2 regions of the Proteus sp. CA142267 genome follow, and region 1 is predicted to be linked to the other one. Evidence: predicted binding sites of a transcription regulator. Region 1 holds the regulator's gene; the other holds the start of a gene.
What was found. Region 1 encodes CRP, which controls carbon source genes, mostly activating them, when cyclic AMP is high. Its sites were predicted from a motif close to ATGTGANNNNNNTCACAT; they were not measured.
Positions count from the first base shown of each region.

Region 2: a site for CRP is predicted at 5,946-5,963, ahead of msrB (peptide-methionine (R)-S-oxide reductase MsrB). Genes of this name have one in related genera too.

Region 1 is NZ_QPMG01000009.1:155,460-166,041, forward strand. Features, by position in the region: gene polA (DNA polymerase I) at 1-406, shown strand, start outside; gene C0T34_RS14685 (hypothetical protein) at 461-919, opposite strand; gene def (peptide deformylase) at 1,090-1,608, opposite strand; gene yihA (ribosome biogenesis GTP-binding protein YihA/YsxC) at 2,096-2,728, opposite strand; gene ppiA (peptidylprolyl isomerase A) at 2,999-3,568, shown strand; gene C0T34_RS14705 (aminodeoxychorismate synthase component II) at 3,943-4,518, shown strand; gene C0T34_RS14710 (aspartate aminotransferase family protein) at 4,636-5,850, shown strand; gene crp (cAMP-activated global transcriptional regulator CRP) at 5,945-6,577, opposite strand; gene C0T34_RS14720 (OsmC family protein) at 6,891-7,298, shown strand; gene C0T34_RS14725 (phosphoribulokinase) at 7,388-8,257, opposite strand; gene C0T34_RS14730 (YheU family protein) at 8,323-8,544, opposite strand; gene C0T34_RS14735 (hydrolase) at 8,541-9,521, opposite strand; gene C0T34_RS14740 (LysE family translocator) at 9,621-10,226, shown strand.
Region 2 is NZ_QPMG01000001.1:419,742-430,323, reverse strand. Features, by position in the region: gene alr (alanine racemase) at 1-443, shown strand, start outside; gene hypF (carbamoyltransferase HypF) at 493-2,796, shown strand; gene C0T34_RS01990 (MipA/OmpV family protein) at 2,891-3,643, shown strand; gene C0T34_RS01985 (D-hexose-6-phosphate mutarotase) at 3,743-4,627, opposite strand; gene gapA (glyceraldehyde-3-phosphate dehydrogenase) at 4,742-5,737, opposite strand; gene msrB (peptide-methionine (R)-S-oxide reductase MsrB) at 6,081-6,518, shown strand; gene C0T34_RS01965 (DUF1315 family protein) at 6,600-6,881, shown strand; gene pncA (bifunctional nicotinamidase/pyrazinamidase) at 6,987-7,631, opposite strand; gene ansA (asparaginase) at 7,654-8,676, opposite strand; gene sppA (signal peptide peptidase SppA) at 8,921-10,582, opposite strand, start outside.

The sequences.
Region 1 (10,582 bases):
TCCGGGTGTCTTGGACTATATGGAACGCACACGTAAGCAAGCTTCTGAACAAGGCTATGTTGAAACGTTAGATGGTCGTCGTCTCTATTTACCAGAAATTAATTCAAAGAATGCTATTCGTCGTAAAGCTTCAGAGCGTGAGGCAATCAATGCCCCAATGCAAGGTACTGCTGCTGATATCATCAAAAAAGCGATGATTGCTGTGGATAACTGGATTTGCAGTGAATGCCCTGATGATGTGCATATGATTATGCAAGTGCACGATGAATTGGTATTTGAAGTGCGAGAGTCTTATTTAGAGAACGCAAATATCATGATCCACAAATTAATGGAAAGCAGTATGGAATTAGCTATTCCGTTAAAAGTTGAAGTGGGTGTCGGTAATAATTGGGATGAAGCACACTAGTTTTTAAACACTATTTTTAACTAGAAAAGGGCACAGGATTGTGCCCTTTTTTGTTTATGCTTTGCTGTTTGGAGCAAGTTCTGACTCTTCAAATTCAAGAAAGTCTTCATGCAAACCCTGGATTAATCTATCTGTTGTGGTGCCTTTGTTATCGAGTTCCATCAAAGACCAACCCACGTTACCATTCACGTCATAAAGATAGCCTTGATCAAGCATATCAATTACTTTTCCAATTATTGATTTACCATAGAAATACAGTAACTTCTTCAGTTCTTGCTCATCAAATTGGGAAGCTAGCTTTTGATATACTTCGGGTGCTTCATCAGAGTAAATATCCATTTCACTGAGATTTCCTTCAACATCACGATAGATATCGGTGAGCCCTTTTAACACAAGGAAGCGTGCAAATTGTGGAATGTTTTCTTGTAATTCACTATTTGCCCATGATTTGGGAGTTGTTGCACCGGCGGCTTTGAGTTGTTCACATAAATCCTTAAATCGACTATTTTCCATTTTTTCCTCAAGTGATTTACTGGTGAGATTTTAAATCTATTGTATAAGGGATGGAGAGAAAAACAGTGAGAATTTATCTGTATTAGGATAGAAAAAAGAAAAGCTCGGTTAATTACCGAGCTTTTTTATGTCAAAACTTATCAAAATGTGAAAAAGAGATAAGTGAATAATTAAGCAACTTGTGAGTCGATCAGTTTGCTCAATTTCTTCTGTTTTTTCTCAATACGTTGACGTTTTAACGGAGATAAATGGTCAATAAAGAGTTTGCCATCAAGATGGTCTAACTCATGCTGAATGCAGCCTGCAAACAAATCAGAGGCTTCAAGTTCAATTTCATCACCATTTCTATCCAATGCCTTAACCTTTAAGAAGCGGTAACGCTCTGTTGGGGCAAAAGAATCTGGAATAGATAGACACCCATCCATCATATCCATCACTTCATCTTCAGTACTGATAATTTCAGGATTGATAAGTGCAATCGGTTGATCTCTGTTTTCAGAAACATCAATTACAACAATGCGTTTAGATACATTAACCTGAGGTGCCGCTAAGCCAATACCTCGTTCTGCATACATGGTTTCAATCATGTCATCGATTAATGTGCGTATTTCGTCATCTACTTTTTCCACTGGTACTGCGACTCTGCGCAGACGCTCATCTGGAAAACGCAGGAGCGTTAATACAGCCATGGATACCTCATTTTATCGCTAATTACATATTTACTACGGTCTCGCGATAAGCGTATCACAAAATCATTAAGGATAAACCGCACCTTTTGTGTGATTTGTTCTATTTTTAATCATATTCACGTAAGTGATTAAAGTCTCATAATTATGTAATTAAACTACATTTATTTATGGTTTGAATACATAAACACATAGCTGAATCGTGTCTGCATGTGAAAAAAAATTACAAAAGGGCTTTTATTAACCAATAAAATAGAGTACATTATCTCTCGTAGGGTACAGAGGTAAGATGTTCTATCTTTCAGACCTTTTACTTCACGTAATCGGATTTAGCTGAATATTAGCTGCCCCAGTCGACTTTATTTCGACTGGGGCATTTTTTTGCCTAAAATTCGCTGGAGTGGGGGTTATGCGAGAAGTGAAAGGGAAAAGTGATTTCCCTTTTATCAATAGAAGAACAGAACGCTATCGTTGAGAAAAAAGAAGATAATTAAGCGTTGTCATCATTTGTAGGTTGTTCTTCTGAACCTGAAAACCATTCATTAAGTGTGTTACGTAGCTTATCAATGCCAATTTTTTTCAATGATGAAAAATATTCTACACGGATATCGCCTACTTTATTTGCCAGCTCTTCACGTACGCTCATTAACTGCTTTTTACGCGCACCTGATGCGAGTTTATCTGCTTTAGTCAGTAAAACGAGAGTAGGAAGCTCTGAGCCTACAGCCCAGTCAATCATTTGCATATCGAGATCTTTTAATGGATGACGAATATCCATTAAAATAACGACACCTTTTAGGCATTCTCTTTTTTGTAGGTATTCACCTAAAGAGCGTTGCCATTTACGTTTCATTTCTTCAGGAACTTGAGCATAGCCGTAGCCGGGTAAATCGACTAAGCGTAAACCTTCTTCAATTTGGAAAAGGTTGATTAATTGAGTACGGCCTGGCGTTTTACTGGTTCTGGCTAATCCATTTTGTTGGGTTAACGCATTTAAAGCACTGGATTTACCGGCATTAGAGCGACCCGCAAAGGCAATTTCAATTCCTGTATCTAGTGGTAAATGGCGGATATCAGGCGCACTGATAATGAAATGTGCTTTTTGGTAGTTAAATTGGGCCATTATGGTATAAACCTCTCTGAAATAATGCGGCTTTTCATGCATACTCATTTCAATTTTGCATGAAAATGAATATCTAAAATATTTATTTGCTCTATTTTGGCGCAATTTAATGACTTATAACAGTGCTTAAAAATTAAAATTTACCCTGTTATAACGTAATTAGACTTATTGAGCGTAAATAAAGGTAAATGATTGGCACTATTTACCTCAGCGAATTAGAATCGCTGCATATTAAGTAAGTTGTAGACTATTAAAGTAAAGGATCCCTGCATGTTAAAACGTTTTCTTGTCACCTTCGTTACCGCTTGCACTTTAACAACAGCGACTTTTGCAATGGCAACGGGAGAAACCTTCGTTAAATTAGTCACCTCTGAAGGCAATATTGAAATATCACTGGATAATAAAAAAGCCCCAATTACAACGAAAAATTTTATTCAGTATGTCGAAGATGGGTACTATAACGGCACCACTTTTCATCGTGTTATTCCTGGTTTTATGGTTCAAGGCGGTGGTTTTACTGCTGATTTACAGCAAAAACAAACCAGAGCGCCAATTAAAAATGAAGCCGACAATGGATTACGCAATATAAAAGGTTCTATTGCCATGGCGCGCACGTCAGATAAAAACAGTGCAACCAGCCAGTTCTTTATTAATGTGGCTGACAATGCATTTTTAGATCACGGCCAACGTGATTTTGGTTATGCCGTATTTGGTAAAGTTGTGAAAGGAATGGATGTAGTCGATAAAATTTCACAAACTCCAACTCGTAATATTGGGCCTTACCAAAATGTGCCAGTAAAAACGGTCACAATTTTATCTGCGGAAGTCGTAAAACAATAAACGCATTATTAGAATAGGATATCTACTTATTCTAATAAGATAAAATGCATATAAACCGGAATGAATGTTTTCATTCCGGGTTTTTTAGTGCGAAAAAAATATTTTTTATCCTTCTTTTTTTCGTGTGATCTCCTGCAATAAGTATTCACTACGCTATTAATCACTCTATTCATCATCAATTACCGTCATTCTTGTTATTGCGCAATAAATCAGCAGGTTTTCTTGCTTACTATTCATATTTTATACCTGTGCTATGATAATCGGCTTTGTTGTACCCAAGTCGGTTAAACAACGAACTATTTTGGCAAATCTACACTCGCTTTAAAATAGTAATAAAATAGATAATGATAAGAAAATCAGTCGGATAGGCTAATATGCTGTTACTTATTGATAATTACGACTCGTTTACTTACAACCTCTATCAGTATTTCTGTGAATTGGGTGCTGAGGTTGTTGTTAAGCGTAACGATGAGATCGGACTTAAAGAGATAGAAAAGATGATGCCAGCACATCTTGTTATCTCGCCAGGACCTTGTACTCCTGATGAAGCAGGTATCTCTCTTGAGGTTATACAGCGGTTTGCCGGTGAAATTCCTATTCTTGGGGTTTGTCTTGGACATCAAGCGATAGGGCAAGCTTTTGGTGCATCGGTTATCAGAGCACGAGAAGTGATGCATGGTAAAAATTCATTAATACATCATAATCAACAAGGTGTTTTTAAGGGACTTAATCGACCTTTAAGTGTGACGCGTTACCACTCTTTGGTGATTGATGCGACAACATTACCAGTACCTTTTGAAGTGACGGCATGGAGCCAACATGATGGAAATGTTGATGAAATTATGGGAATTCGCCATCGTACACTGCCAATTGAAGGGGTTCAATTTCACCCGGAAAGTATTTTAAGTGAACAAGGACATGAGCTATTAAATAATTTCCTTAAATATTAAATGGATAGCATTTAAATAGCGAAATAACGTCTTTTTATACAAAACCACATTTGATTTTTTATTCATATTTAGTGATTATATTTTCATATTGAATATGGGTAACGATCAGGTGGGGTAATGACAAATCAAAGCATCAATAGGGCAACATACGATCAAGTAATGTTGCCAATTTATTCACCCGCAGAATTTATTCCTGTCAAAGGGATGGGTAGCCGTGTTTGGGATCAGCAAGGAAAATCGTATATCGATTTTGCTGGTGGTATTGCGGTTTTAGCACTAGGGCATGCTCATCCAGCTCTAAATCAAGCCTTGAAAGAACAAAGTGAGCAACTTTGGCACGTCAGTAATATTTTTACGAATGAACCTGCATTACGTTTAGCACAAAAATTAATAGATAACACATTTGCAGAACGTGTCTTTTTTGCCAATTCGGGTGCAGAAGCAAATGAAGCCGCATTTAAATTGGCTCGCCATTATGCCATTACTCGCCATAGCCCTTATAAAACTAAAATTATTGCCTTTCACAATGCATTTCATGGCAGAACGCTGTTTACAGTATCGGTTGGTGGACAACCTAAATATGCGGATGGTTTTGGTCCTAAGCCTGCCGATATCGTGCATGTACCGTTTAATGATTTAGATGCTGTTAAAGCGGTTATGGATGACCACACTTGTGCCGTTGTTTTAGAGCCAGTTCAAGGTGAAGGTGGCGTAACAGCGGCAACACCTGAGTTTATGAGAGGGCTACGTCGGTTGTGTGATAAGCATCAAGCTCTGCTTGTTCTTGATGAAGTACAAACAGGTATGGGGCGTACAGGTAAACTGTTTGCCTATATGAACTATGATGTGACACCAGACATTATTACAACCGCCAAAGCGCTGGGAAGCGGTTTTCCACTCAGTGCGATGTTAACAACATATGAGATAGCTTCCGCAATGGGTGTTGGAACGCATGGTACAACCTATGGTGGCAATCCATTAGCTTGTGCAGTGGGTAATGTCGCATTTGATTTAATTAATACACCAGAGGTACTTGAGGGTGTAGAAAAGCGCTATCAATGGATTGTGGATGAACTGGCGGCAATCAATCAAACGTACCAGGTCTTTTCGCAAATCCGTGGACAAGGTTTGTTGATAGGAGCGCAATTAGCGCCACAATATGAAGGTAAAGCCAAAGAGTTACTCGGTCTTGCTGCTAAACATGGCTTAATGATGTTAAACGCAGGGGCTGATGTGATGCGTTTTACACCGTCGTTAATTATTACTCAAGAAGAACTGCAAGAAGGAATGGTGGCATTGAAAGCGGCTATTGCAGAATTTGTAAAAGGATAGTATCAACTGAAAACCCCATCAACGAGGATGGGGTTTAACAAAAAGTATATCAATAGCCCTGTTATGGGCTATTGTTTGTTTCGAGCGGGAAAACTTAGCGAGTCCCGTAAACGACGATAGTTTTACCGTGTGCGGAGATCAAGTTTTGATCTTCCAGCATTTTCAGAATACGGCCTACAGTTTCGCGTGAACAACCAACGATTTGACCAATTTCCTGACGTGTAATTTTAATTTGCATGCCATCAGGATGCGTCATTGCATCGGGTTGTTTTGCTAAGTTTAATAAGGTTTGTGCAATACGGCCTGTTACATCAAGGAAAGCAAGGTTACCTACTTTTTCTGATGTTGTTTGTAATCTGTTCGCCATTTGAGCAGAAAGGCGCATCAGAATATCAGGGTTAACCTGAATTAATTGGCGGAATTTTTTATAGGAAATTTCTGCTACTTCACAGGCTGTTTTTGCTCGAACCCATGCACTACGTTCTTGATCTTCTTCAAATAATCCAAGTTCACCGATGAAATCCCCCTGATTTAGGTAGGAGAGGATCATTTCTTTTCCTTCTTCATCTTTAATAAGAACAGCCACGGAACCTTTAACAATATAATAAAGTGTTTCCGCTTTCTCACCTTGGTGGATCAGCGTGCTCTTGGATGGATATTTGTGAATATGGCAGTGTGACAAAAACCATTCAAGAGTCGGGTCTGTTTGCGGCTTGCCGAGAACCATTCGCGTTATCCTCTGTACGTTAAATGCAGCCTTTCAAAACGGATAGGTTCCCTTTTGAGACAGCGTGCTTAAAAATCCTATCTTTACCTATTAACTTCCTGAGAACACGGTAAGTTAATATGGAGTAGATTATAATAAATGAGAAAATAATGCATTGATCTTAACCACTATCATCAAGCAGATATTGTTTTTAACACAATTAGTGCATTAAGTCTCGTTTTACGCAGTCAGCATAATAAACCTATTTGCTAATTGCTAGTTGAATTATGAGAATGTACTCTTTTAGTTTCTGTCATCTTTAGGGGGAAAATAAATGGAAGCACGAGTTAAGTGGGTTGAAGATTTATCTTTTGTCGGTGAATCTTCATCAGGCCATCAAATTATGATGGATGGGAATTCGGGTGATAAAGCCCCAAGCCCAATGGAAATGGTATTAATTGCTGCGGGTGGATGTAGCGCTATTGATGTCGTAAGCATTTTACGTAAAGGTCGTCACCAAGTGACTGATTGTGAAGTGAAATTAACATCAGAGCGACGCGAAGAAGCCCCTCGTTTATTTACTGATATCAATTTACATTTTATTGTTTCAGGTAAAGAATTAACGGATAAAATTGTAGAACGAGCAGTTCAATTATCCGCAGAAAAATATTGTTCTGTTTCTTTAATGTTAGGAAAAGCAGCCAATATTACGCATTCATTTGAAATAAAAGATATTGACTAATTTTGATATTTTAAAATAAAGTTTAATTTGAAAAATAATATCCCATTAATTAAGGGATATTATTTTTATAGAGACAAATTTTATTTTGGTTAACTTATCTTTTCGCCATTTAATAATTTTTTGACTAATGGTGCCATAATTAATTCCATCGCTAATCCCAATTTCCCGCCCGGTACAACAATAGTGTTTATTGTTGACATAAACGAGCCATGTAACATCGCAAGTAAATAGGGAAAATCAATATCAGTTAAGCCACGAAAACGAATAACAATAAAGCTTTCATCAAGAGTGGGAATTGCTTTGGCAGAAAAAGGGTTCGAAGTATCAACGGTCGGAACGCGTTGGAAGTTAATGTGAGTGCGTGAAAATTGAGGAATAATGTAGCTAATATAATCATCCATTGAGCGTACAACTGAATCTCTTACCGCCTCTTGTGAGTGCCCCCTTTCTGTCGTGTCTCGGATAAGCTTTTGTATCCACTCTAGGTTGACGATAGGAACAACACCGACCAATAAATCAACATGTTGAGCGACATCATGTTCGTTGGTAACAACGCCGCCGTGCAATCCTTCATAAAAGAGAACATCAGTATTACTAGCTAATGGCTCCCAAGGAGTAAATGTTCCTGGTAATTGGTTGTAAGGGGTTGCTTCATCATAAGAGTGTAGATATTTGCGAGATTGCCCTTGTCCTGTATCGCTATATTGACTTAAGGTCTTACTCAGTAAGCTAAAATCATTTGCTTCAGGGCCAAAATAACTGATATGTCTACCTTGTTCTCTGGCTTTTCTTATCGCCATATCCATTTCAGGACGGGTATAGCGATGAAAACTATCTCCATCAATTAATGCAGCATTTGCATTGAGTTGTTGGAATATTTTACGAAAAGCTTGGCTTGTTGTGGTAGTTCCTGCACCACTTGAACCAGTCACTGCAATGATAGGATGCTTAATTGACATAGGTTATCCTTTTGCTAAATAAGGTTGGCCCTTATTGATGGCGATACATCGCTGACTTTGAATAACTAATCAGAGCGAAATTGCGATGCAGGCATAATATTGACGCTCTCATGAAGTTCAGACCAAACCAACACGGCCTCGCCGGATTTAAGTTGTTTTTTTACGTCGGCGACTTTTTGTTCAAGCGTTTTCTCTTGGATACCATAATCAGTACCTTCTCGTAAAACGAAACTTTCAATGAGATTGTCTAGTGTTTCAGTTGAAAGCTCGCTCCAAGGTATTATCATTTTGCTTTCTCCAAATAGGTCGCCAACCAATCAGGAATGCGGTTTTCTAGCCACATCACCGGTTTAGAGAGCTTTCCACCAACAAATCCCACATGCCCACCAAATTCTGTAAGTTGATACTCAATGTTATTGGGTAGCGTTTTGACATCAGGAATAACATCCGCAGACATAAATGGATCGTCTTTAGCATGAATGATAAGTGTCGTTTTCTTTATTTTATTTAATAAAGGCAACGCACTGCATTGGCGATAATAATCTAATGCATCTTTAAATCCGTGAATTTTAGACGTAATAAGATCGTCAAATTGACGTAGTTTTTTGATGGATTTTATCGTCAATAAGCTAATCGGTAAGGATTCTGGATAGCGAATAAGTTTTCGTGTTGCGTTACTTTTGAGCTCTTTTAACAGATACCATTGGTAAAAACGGGAAAAGCCATGTTCAATTTTTGTTGAGCATGGTTCTAGCATTAATGGCGCAGAGACAATAACAGCTGCATCTACAACCGCATTTTCACCACTTTCAGCGAGATAATAGGCAAGCATATTTCCACCAAGGGAATAGCCAACGGCGGCTGTTGGTTGCTCGCCAAATTCCTTTTTCAACCAATTTAAGAAGTAGCGAGCATCTTCTGTTTCACCTGAGTGATAAATGCGATTTTGTCTATTGGGTTCACCACTGCATCCTCTAAAATGCATCACAACGCTTAGCCAGCCTCTCTCTTTTGCGGCGGCTAACATGCCATGAGCATAAGGGCTACTAAACCCACCTTCTAAGCCATGAAAGATGACTAAGCGCGGTTTATCGAGTGCCGTTGCCGGATCTTCACTCCATGCTAAATCAACAAAATCATTGTCTGGAAGATTGAGCCGTTGCCAATGTGGCGTAAGTTGTGGCGTCCTACGTACAATTCTTGGTAAGAGCGTTTGTAAATGTGGATTTTTAGCCCAACGCATTGGATTAAAGTATTGAGACATATTTTCCGTCTATCAAAATGAATTAACACTTGTTTGCTAAATAACATACTGCTATTTTCGGTGAAAATAAAACGCCTGTCACATCTTTGAGCACACTTCATGACAATTAGCCTTATTTTTTCTTTAACTATTTTCCTGTTTATTGCAGCGATAACACCAGGACCAAACAATTTACTGCTTACTTCATCAGGGGCAAATGTGGGCTTTAAAGGCTCGTTAAAGCTAATGGCCGGCATTATGCTGGGTATGCAATGCGTTTTATTGAGCTCTGCATTTGGTGTTGCCGCATTATTGATAATTTATCCTGCACTGCATATCGGATTGAAGATAGTCGGGAGTGCGTATTTACTTTGGCTTGCTTGGAAAACAGCGACATCATCTTATCAGCGTTTAGATATTCCAGCAAAAACACCACAAGCAGTAAGTTGGTTTCAAGGCGGATTATTGCAATTTCTAAATCCAAAAGCGTGGATGATGGGATTAGGTGCAGTAGGGAGCTTTAGTCTATCGGGTGATGCTTATTTTAGCTCTGTCATTGCTATTGGTCTTGTTATGGTTATTGTTAATTTCGTTGCTGGTATTGTTTGGATATTAGGTGGAACATTAATTAGTCTATTTTTACAAAGCAGACGCTCTTGGTTTGTTTTCAATATTTCAATGGGATTATTAACGGCGCTCTGCGTCCCTTTGATTTGGATAGAGTAATTTCAGAAAATACTTATAAATCAAGGGATAATCAAATTTTTTTGATTTAAATGATGTTTTTTTAAGATTGGTTGAAATGATCTCTCTTGATGTGTATCAAAAAAAGAGTATTCCTCTATAAAAAGAGAGATCTACGATCGCCCACTGACACAATCATTCATGTTAAAGTACTCTCTTGTATAAAGTAATGACTGATTTTTTAGTCGTTATATAGTTCTCATTATTCAACTATTTGATTTTTTTATTTCTCATTATTAACACCATTAAAATGGAAAAATAACTATTTTATATAGGAATTATTTATTCTTTTTACTATTTCTATTAAAGTGATTTTTATTACGTTTATGTTTTTGAAT
Region 2 (10,582 bases), on a different contig from region 1:
CTGATTTCGATTTACAACCCGTAATGACATTTAATAGTGAGATATTAGCTATTCAACAAGTCAAAAAAGGTGAGCAGATAGGCTATGGTAGCCGATATACCGCTGAGCGTGATATGCGGATCGCTGTTGTTGCCTGTGGTTATGCTGATGGTTATCCAAGACATGCGCCAGACGGTACACCCGTTATTGTTAATGGGCATAAAACACAATTGGTAGGGCGTATTTCTATGGATATGCTAACGGTTGATGTAACGGATTTTCCTGATGTGAGTTACGGTAGTCCGGTTGAATTATGGGGAGAGCAATTGCCTGTTGATGATGTCGCAACGGCATGTGGCACTATTGGTTACGAATTATTGTGTGCAATTGCACCAAGAGTGACTGTTGAAGTGATGATAAATCTACCTAATTCCACTTTTTCTGATCTAAATGAAAGTTGTTGATAATCACTAAACTAGAATAAGCTTAAATTTATTTTGATTTGGTGATCCTATGAGTAACGGCATTGCATTGCGTGTGAAAGGAAAGGTTCAAGGCGTTGGATTTCGCCCATTTGTTTGGCAACTAGCCCATCGTTTTGGTTTATTAGGGCAAGTAAGTAATGATAGTTTAGGTGTATTGGTGCATTTAACCCCTTCACCTAAAAATGCGCTCTTTATCGAAGCATTAAAAGCAGAATGCCCACCACTAGCACGCATTGAACGAATAGAAGAATCACCCTATCAATGGGAACAGCTACCCACAGACTTTATTATTGTAAAAAGTGGTGGTGGCGAAATGGATACACAAGTTGTTCCTGATGCAACAACTTGCCAAGCTTGTATTGATGAATTATTTGATCCTCAAAATCGTCGTTATCATTATCCTTTTATCAACTGCACACATTGTGGTCCTCGTTTTACTATCATAAAAAAAATGCCTTACGATAGGCCTTTTACTTCAATGTCTGAGTTTCCATTCTGTCCTGAATGTAAACATGAATATGAAGATCCCGCAGATAGACGGTTTCATGCTCAGCCTAATGCATGTCCTGCCTGTGGACCTCATATCTGGCTTGCAGATAATCAAAATAAAGAGCTAGCGATAAAAGAGCTTGCATTAACTCAAGCTTGTGAAGCGTTACTTGCTGGAAAGATTGTGGCAGTTAAAGGTATTGGTGGTTTTCATTTAGTATGTGATGCACGCAATAATGAGAGTGTTGCATTATTACGAGAGCGCAAATATCGACCTGCGAAGCCACTTGCTGTGATGATCACTGGAATTGATCAAATTAAAGCAGATAAGCAAGATCCAGATTTTCTTCCAACTGCTATCCAAGTGTTGCAAAGCACTGCTGCTCCAATTGTATTAGTTCCCAAAACAGTTGCCCCTAAACTTGCGGAGCTTATTGCGCCAGGATTAACTGAAATTGGTGTTATGTTACCAGCCAATCCATTGCAACATCTATTAGCGCGTGGCACAAATATTCCACTTGTTATGACATCAGGCAATGCATCAGGTCATACGCCGGCATTAAGTAACGAAGATGCCTTAATGCAATTGAAAGATATTGCAGATTTATTCTTAATGCACAATAGAGAGATCATACAAAGAGCTGATGACTCACTTGTTCGCATTGAGGGTAAACAAAGCGTGATGATCAGACGCTCTCGAGGTTATGTCCCAGATGCGATTTCATTACCTGAAGATTTTGGAGAGCAACCCTCAGTACTCGCGATGGGAGGCGATCTCAAAAATGTATTTTGCCTATTACGCCAACATCAAGCCATTATGGGGCCTCATTTAGGGGATCTTGATGATTTAAGTGTGCGACAGCAGTTGATAAAATCGTTGGCTCTCTTTCAGCAAATTTATCGTTTTACACCTAAAGCGATTGCAATAGATGCACATCCTAACTATATCAGTCATCAGTTAGGTAAACAGTTTGCTCTAGAGCAAAATATTCCTGTTATTGAAGTCTCTCATCACCATGCACATATTGTTTCTTGTCTCGCCGAACATGGTCATACACATCAACAAGGTGCTGTCATTGGTATTGCGCTTGATGGATTAGGCTTTGGACAAGATGGCACGCTATGGGGAGGGGAGTGTCTGCGGGTGGACTATCAAAAATCAGAGCGGATTGGGGGGCTTCCTGCTGTTGCGATGCCCGGAGGTAATCTTGCCTCGATTCAACCTTGGCGAAACTGGTTCGCACATTTAGCTACTTTTTCTGAAGATTGGCAAGGTAGTGTAATCGCCCAAATGGTGCCTAGCAATGATTTGCAGATATTAAGTAAGGCCGTAGAGCGTGGCTTAAATTCACCTAAAGCCTCTTCTTGTGGACGTTTTTTTGATGCGGTTTCAGCATCATTAGGATTAGCGCCTAAAGAGATAAGTTGGGAAGGTGAAGCGGCTTGCTATCTACAAACAGCAGCATTAGCGTGTCATCAAGAAAAACAGGCAGAAATAATTAAGCATTATGGGCATTTAATGCCTGTGAAAAATAATTTACTTGATTTGTCTGCTTTTTGGTCGCAATGGGAAAGTGTAGCGCTGAATGTCAGTGAAAAAGCATGGTTATTTCATTATCTATTAGCTGAAGGTTTAGGTGATATTGCATTGCAATATGCAGATAAATACCAGATTGACACCATTGTACTTACGGGGGGGGTGTTAAATAATACATTACTCAAACATCTGTTTAAGAAAAAATTAAATAATAAAAAAGTACTTACCCCTATGATGTTACCAGTCGGAGACGGTGGTATTGCATTAGGGCAGGCACTGATTGCTACACATTTAATGCAAAATTAAAATGATTATAGGTAAAATAATACCAGTTTTAGTTATTTGTGACTGAAATAGGTTTTTAGTTGCTACTTTATTAATGACAATATGGAAAATCATCGTGAGTAATAAGAAGATTATCATTTCTTTAGCCGTTATCGCAGGGCTTAGCACACCAGCAGTATTTGCTGGCGAATGGTCAATAGGTGGTTCAGTCTTAGCGCAAGTCACTCCTTATAAAGGGGCTAAATCAAAAGATTATTTATTACCAGTACCACAAGTTAACTACCAGTCAGAAAACTTCTATTTCGCAACGCTAGCTGCGGGATATTACCTGTGGAATACACCTAAAGATCAACTTTCTGTCGATTTGCACTATTATCCTCAGGCTTATAAACCAAGCGATAGTGACGATGAGCAAATGAAAAAACTGAATCGTCGACGTGACACCATGATGGGGGGCTTTACTTATAAACACCACGAATCATGGGGTAGTTTAAGAGCAATCGTATCGGGTGATATGTTAGGCAAAAGTAACGGTATTATTGCTGACGCGGCTTATTTATATCCTTTCGAATTCGGCAACTGGTCTTTACAGCCGGGTGCAGGTGTTGTTTGGGAAAACAAAAAGCAAAACCGTTATGCTTATGGAATTAGTCATGCAGAATCACAACGCAGTGGTTTAGCAGAATATACGCCAAATGATAGCTGGAGACCTTATGTTGAAATCTCCGCTAATTATAAATTTGCTGAAAAATGGAATTTCTTTGCGATGGGACGAGTTGACCATTTACCAAGTGAAGTGAAAGACAGCCCAATGGTGAATAAATCTGTTACTGCGATTGTGTGGACAGGTGTGACTTACACATTCTAATTAGCAGGGATCTGACTAGAATTTAGTGAGATCAGTGATGATAAAAAAGCTTCGATTCAAACTCGAAGCTTTTTTATTGTGTAAGATACCAGCAATACTTTATTTTTCAGCAATATTCTTACGAACTCGGACTACCAAAGATAAACGGCCGGGATGAACGTTATCTGGTTTTAATGGCTGGTGGATACGTGCGGTTTCTACACAAGCCATTTTACGATAACCGCCAGAACTCATATCTTTCATTGAGCTTGCAAGCTCTGCGCCGGGGTTCCAACACACGACATCACTATGATGATAATGATGAACTTCAATTGTGCGATCCCAACCATCATCATGAATGAGATTAAAATCATCAGGCTCCGTATAAAGCCTGTCAGTGCGTCCATTAAAGCGTAATGAGGTTTCATCAGTGTAAACCTCTTTATCTGCCACTGTGTCAATGTAGTGGCCTCCTAGGCCGGTTACAAAGACATTATCGATATCACTCACATTAAAGTAAGAGTGAAGAGCAGCTGTCGCTTCATAATCACCATAAGATTCTAATTCAATCTCACAGGTTGCTCCTAATTTAAAACGAGCAATAACAGTAAAGGGATGAGGCCAATATTTTTGTGTTTGTTGACTCTCTTTTAATGTCATGGTGACGAGGACACCATCATCTTGTTCTGTATGAGCACTAAATTCCCAAGGAAGAATACGTGCAAATCCATGACTTGGTGTACCAGCTGAAGCAAACCAAGGCCAGCAAATAGGAATACCGCCACGAATGGCAACACCAGGAGTGAAGAGAGAGGCTTCACTTACCCAAAATACAGGATGCTCTTGTGCGGGCTGCCAAGCGATTAAATGTGCACCTTGAAGGCTGATAGCTGCGCGTACTTTAGGATGTGAAATAACAAGGATAGGAAGCTCGCCTAATTGCCGACGACTTAAGTAAGGTGATATTTGTTCAATAATCGGCAAAGAAAAAATTTTCTCATTCATTATCTTATGACCTTATGTCACTGACTATTTCAATACAATAAACTGACTGGCTAGAAAATAAAAGAGCCACCGAAAAGGTGGCTCTAAAAGAAATCGTGACTTTCTAAACTCTAATTATTTAGAGATATGAGAAATCAGATCCAGAACTTTGTTTGAATAACCAACTTCGTTATCGTACCAAGCAACTAATTTAACAAAGTTGTCATTCAGCGCGATACCTGCTTTAGCATCAAATACTGAAGTCAGAACTTCGCCGTTGAAGTCAGTTGAAACAACTGCATCTTCAGTGTAACCCAGAACGCCTTTCAGTTCGCCTTCAGCTGCTGCTTTGATAGCGTCACAGATTTGAGCGTAAGTTGCTGGTTTTTCCAGACGTGCAGTCAGGTCAACAACAGAAACGTTAGGAGTAGGAACACGGAAAGACATACCAGTCAGTTTGCCATTCAGTTCAGGGATAACTTTACCTACAGCTTTAGCAGCACCAGTTGATGAAGGGATGATGTTCTGAGAAGCACCACGACCACCACGCCAGTCTTTTGCAGATGGACCATCAACAGTACGTTGAGTTGCAGTTGTTGCGTGAACAGTCGTCATCAGACCTTCAACGATACCGAAGTTGTCGTTGATAACTTTAGCTAAAGGCGCTAAGCAGTTAGTAGTACAAGATGCGTTAGAAACGATATCTTGGCCTGCGTATGATTTATGGTTTACGCCCATTACGAACATTGGAGTGCTGTCTTTTGAAGGACCAGTCAGAACAACTTTTTTCGCGCCAGCTTGGATGTGTTTACGAGCAGTTTCGTCAGTTAAGAACAGACCAGTTGCTTCTGCAACAACGTCAGCACCGACTTCGTTCCATTTCAGATTTGCTGGATCTCTTTCTGAAGTTACGCGGATGGTTTTACCATTAACAACGAGGTGGCCATCTTTTACTTCAACAGTACCGTTGAAACGGCCATGAGTTGAATCGTATTTCAGCATGTATGCCATGTAGTCTGCGTCTAACAGATCGTTAATACCTACGATTTCGATATCTGAACGTTCTTGAGCAGCACGGAAAACGATGCGGCCGATACGACCAAAACCATTAATACCTACTTTGATAGTCATATGTATTCCACCAGCTTTAATTTAGTGAATTAAAAAGTTGCTTCTAAAGTTACCAAAACCGCGCCAATCGTCAAGCGGAATCGTGTCAATAATTGCAAAAAATCAATTAAAAAAACACTTTTCGCTTAAAGATTGGTCGTTTTAGCCAAATGTTACGCTGTGTATTATCGGGATCAGCGCCGATAAATGAAGTTACCTTTGCTCTGTTATGTGAAATTCATCACATTTCAAAAACTAAAGATTACTCTTGATGATTTTAGACTATATTTTTCAGATTTGTTGTTAAATCTTTGTTATTATTCACTGTTGTTTTAAAAAGCATTTTTCTGGGCAAGAGGTCGATATGGCAGATAATGAAAAGAAAGTGAATATTTCAAGTAATAACAATCACCTTGATTTATCAACACTCAACGAAATGCAACGTTATGTGACGCAACAGCAAGGCACAGAACCTCCGTTTAGTGGTAAATTATTACACAATCGTCAAACAGGGATTTATCACTGCTTATGTTGTTCGGCTCCTTTGTTTTATTCAGAGACGAAATTTGATGCAGGATGTGGTTGGCCTAGCTTTTATCAACCAGTTAGTGATAATGCAATTCTCTATGTTGATGATTTTTCTCATAATATGAAAAGAACTGAAATACGTTGCCAGCAATGTGATGCACATTTAGGCCATGTTTTTAATGATGGCCCAGCCCCTACAGGGGAGCGTTATTGTGTTAATTCAGCATCTCTTTCATTTACGAATAGTGAAACAGGCGAAAAACAAGTCGGTTAATCCAGTTAAATTAACAAAATAATAACAATAGAAAAAACGATTCAGCCATTTCAATAGATTATTTAGTTTATGGAGCAATCAATGGAAGTTAATGAACTTATTTCGATGGTAACCCCTGAAATTTACCAACGTATTTCAACCGCAGTTGAACTAGGTAAATGGCCTGATGGCGTTGCATTGACTGATGAGCAAAAAGAACATTGCATGCAGATTGTTTTATTATGGCAGGCGAAAAATAACCACACGCCTGAGCATATGACAGTGGGAACCAATGGGCAAATTACCATGAAGAGCAAACAGGAATTAAAAGCTCAGTTCCAATCTGAACGTTTAGCAACACTAACACCAATGGATGATGACTAAAACGTGTATTGAATGGATAGAATAGAGATAAAAAGGGGAAATTATTAATCAAATTGGTTAAAATTAACCCCTTTTTGTTTTATGAAGATGAAGAAAATAACGAACCTATTGATTGTTACGATTAAGCCAATGTACTGAATCAATTAATACCGCACCTTTTGCCTGCATCTCTTCTAGCGCTTTTTCGCTATCATCATTTTGAATATTTACACCGCGACAACCGTCTGTAATGACTGAAACTTGATACCCTAATAACAACGCATCTAGCACTGTAAATTTGACACAGTAATCCGTAGCAATTCCTAAAATATAAAGATGTTTTATATTCAGTGTCTGCAAAAGAGTGTGTAAACCTGTCTGATATTCATGGTCGTTATCAAAAAAGGCACTATAACTATCAATAAGACGATTTTGCCCTTTGTAAATAATATGATTAATCAGTGCTTGGTTTAATTCAGGGTGAAATGCAGCGCCATAAGAATTTTGTACACAATGCACAGGCCACCACACTTGTGGTAATCCATTAAGCGTTCCAATTTCCCCTACAACAGTGCCTGAATTTTCAGCAAAGCTAAGATGATCGGCTGGATGCCAATCTAAACTAGCAATAATGGGATTTTTAGATTGCTTAAAATCATAAATAAGTTGGTTGGCTGTTTGTATTACTATATCGCTTTCATTAACAGCTAATGCACCACCAGTACAAAAATCGTTTTGTATATCAACCAATAACAGTGCGGAATTTTTCACCAATTTTACCTTTAGATTAAACTTAGTCGTTATCGTCTAATGTCATTTCACCGCGAAGGTTTTGTTGCATTAGTCGGCAGATCTCAGTGTAATTATATTGTTGGCTAAGAAGATAATGCAGTTTAGTTAATGTTGCTTCAAATGTCATATCAAAGCCACTGATCACACCCACTTCCGCTAATGCTTGACCTGTTGCATAACCTTCCATATTCACTCGACCAGAAATACATTGTGTAAGGTTGATAACAACAATGCCACGCTCTGTTGCTTCACGTAGGGTTGAAAGTAGAGCAGGATGCGATGGCGCATTACCGACACCATAAGAGCGCAATATTAAGGCTTTTACAGGTTGCATCAGGATATTTTTAACAACTTCATCTGAAAGACCTGGATAAATGGTGACAACACCAATCGGCTGAGGCGTAATATTATGTGCAGTAAATTTCCCTTTTCCTTTTGGAAATGAATTAATTTTAAATTGTTTAATATTAATACCCGCTTCTAACAGTGGGGCGCTATTTGGTGATGCAAAGGCGTTAAAACCATCTGCATGGGCTTTTACTGTGCGATTTCCACGATACAGCGTGTTATTAAAAAATAGCGCTACTTCATTAATTGGGTGATGTGCTGCAAGGTAAAGCGCATTTAATAGGTTTGTTTGCCCGTCAGAGCGTAAGGCTTCTAAAGGAATTTGAGAGCCAGTAACGATAATCGGTTTGCTAAGATTCTCGAACATAAAAGAGAGCGCTGATGCGGTAAAGGCCATGGTATCTGTACCATGAAGAATAACGAACCCGTCATAGTTGTGATAATTTTCATTAATATCATCAGCAATGGATTGCCAATCTTCTGGTGTGATATTTGAAGAATCAATTAAAGGAAGGTGCTCTTTGATTGTGAAATCAGGCATCTCCTCACGGTGGAATTCTGGCATTTTAGCTAATTGGCGTTGTAAATGTCCTGATACAGGAATATAGCCATGTTCAGAATGTTGCATACCAATAGTACCGCCAGTATAAACAACGTAGATTGATTTCTTTTGCATCAGACAAAGTACTCTTATTAAGCTGTGAGAAATACCTGATTATAGGGAGTTTGCAGAATAAAAAAAGGAAAGGATGCTAAAAAAAGAAAATAGAGACTGACTAATATTTACTTTAAATCATTGTATTAAAAATAGTTTGAATATAGACGAACAAAAATCATTCATCAGAATATCATTCTATCAAAAGCCAGAAAAAAGAGAGAAATACACCTGCTCAGTGTGAACAGGTGTATCAGTAGAAAGACTATTGAATATCACCACAAGATAAACAATATGCATAGCGATTTAGCGGATCGTTCATATTGCGATAAAACTCTGTCTGTGTTTTAACTTCTTTTAAAACAGGCGCAGGAATATAAGCTTGTAACGGATCAGGAAGAAGTGCTTTTGCGTTAGACGACAAGCTCATTATAATCTGCTCAGACAGGCTTAGTTCTGGTTTCATCCAATCAATAACAGGTTGGTCAATTTTTGCCATTTTAGCAACAGCATCAATAGCATCATCAAAATCACCAAACTCATCGACTAAACCCACATTCTTTGCATCTATTCCTACCCACACTCGGCCTTGAGCTATACGATCAATTTGAGCGGGTGTTTTTTTACGAGATTCTGCTACTAAATTAAGAAATGTTTTATAACCACTTTCGATATTGAGCTGTAAAAGCTCTGCAAATTCTTCAGGTAGTTTATTTGTGACAGATAATCCGGCTAATGGTGAAGTTGTGACGCCATCAGTATAAACACCAATAGACTCTAAGCTGTTTTCGAAAGTATTAATAACGCCAAAAATACCAATCGAGCCAGTTAATGTTGATGGGCTAGCAATAATCTTACTTGCAGGGGTTGAGATCCAATACCCACCTGATGCCGCTAAACCACCCATTGAAACAACCACATATTTTTTCTGTTGCTTAAAGGCAGCAACTTCACTACGTATTTGCTCTGATGCAGAAACACTACCACCAGGGCTATTTACACGTAATACAAGCGCCTTAATATTTGGATCTAAACGTGCTTGACGAATTTGATTAGCAATAGTTGACCCTCCCGCAGAGCCCGGGATACTTTCACCATCAATAATGGCACCTTGAACAACGACTACGGCAATATTCCCTTCATCATTTGCAGGTAATGATGAGGTTAGCGTATCGGCATAATCATAAATGCTGATATTGTTAAATTGTTGGTTCTCTTTATCCCACTGAAAGGTTTCTGTCATATCTGCTTCAAATTGAGCGTATGAGCTTACAGAATCCACTAATTTACGATTTAGCGCATAAGTTGCGTTATCCCCATCCGCATTACGTAGCTGTGCAATCATCTCTTTTGCACCAGGGAAAACATCTTCTGTGGTAATGCTACGGTTTTCTGCAACTTGGGTTAAATATGTAGACCATAGTGCATTAACTAAACGTAATGACGCTTCTCGAGATTCTGTAGACATGTCATTACGCATTAATGGCTCAACCGCAGATTTATACGTTCCGACGCGGAAAATATGAGTGCTGACTTTTAAGTTTTCTAACAGTGTTTTGTAATAGAGATTTTGAAAGCCATAACCATAAACACCCACAGCCCCCTGAGGTGTGAGATAAATTTTATCTGCATAAGAGGCGAGATAATATTGTGGCTGACTGTAATAGCCACTCACTGCAAAAATCGGTTTACCTGTCTTTTTAAATTCATTAAGTGCTTTACCAATATAATTTAGCGAGGGCTGATCTGCGCCTGCAAATTCATCAAGTTTAAGCACCATACCTTTAATTTTTGGATCTTGAGAGGCTAGGCGTAGCGTATCGACAACTTCAAATAATGAATTCTCTTGAAGTTGGCTACTAGAAACACCTAAAAGCTCACGACCAACTTCACCTAAAGGATTTTGGGTTGCAGTTTGGTCAACAAT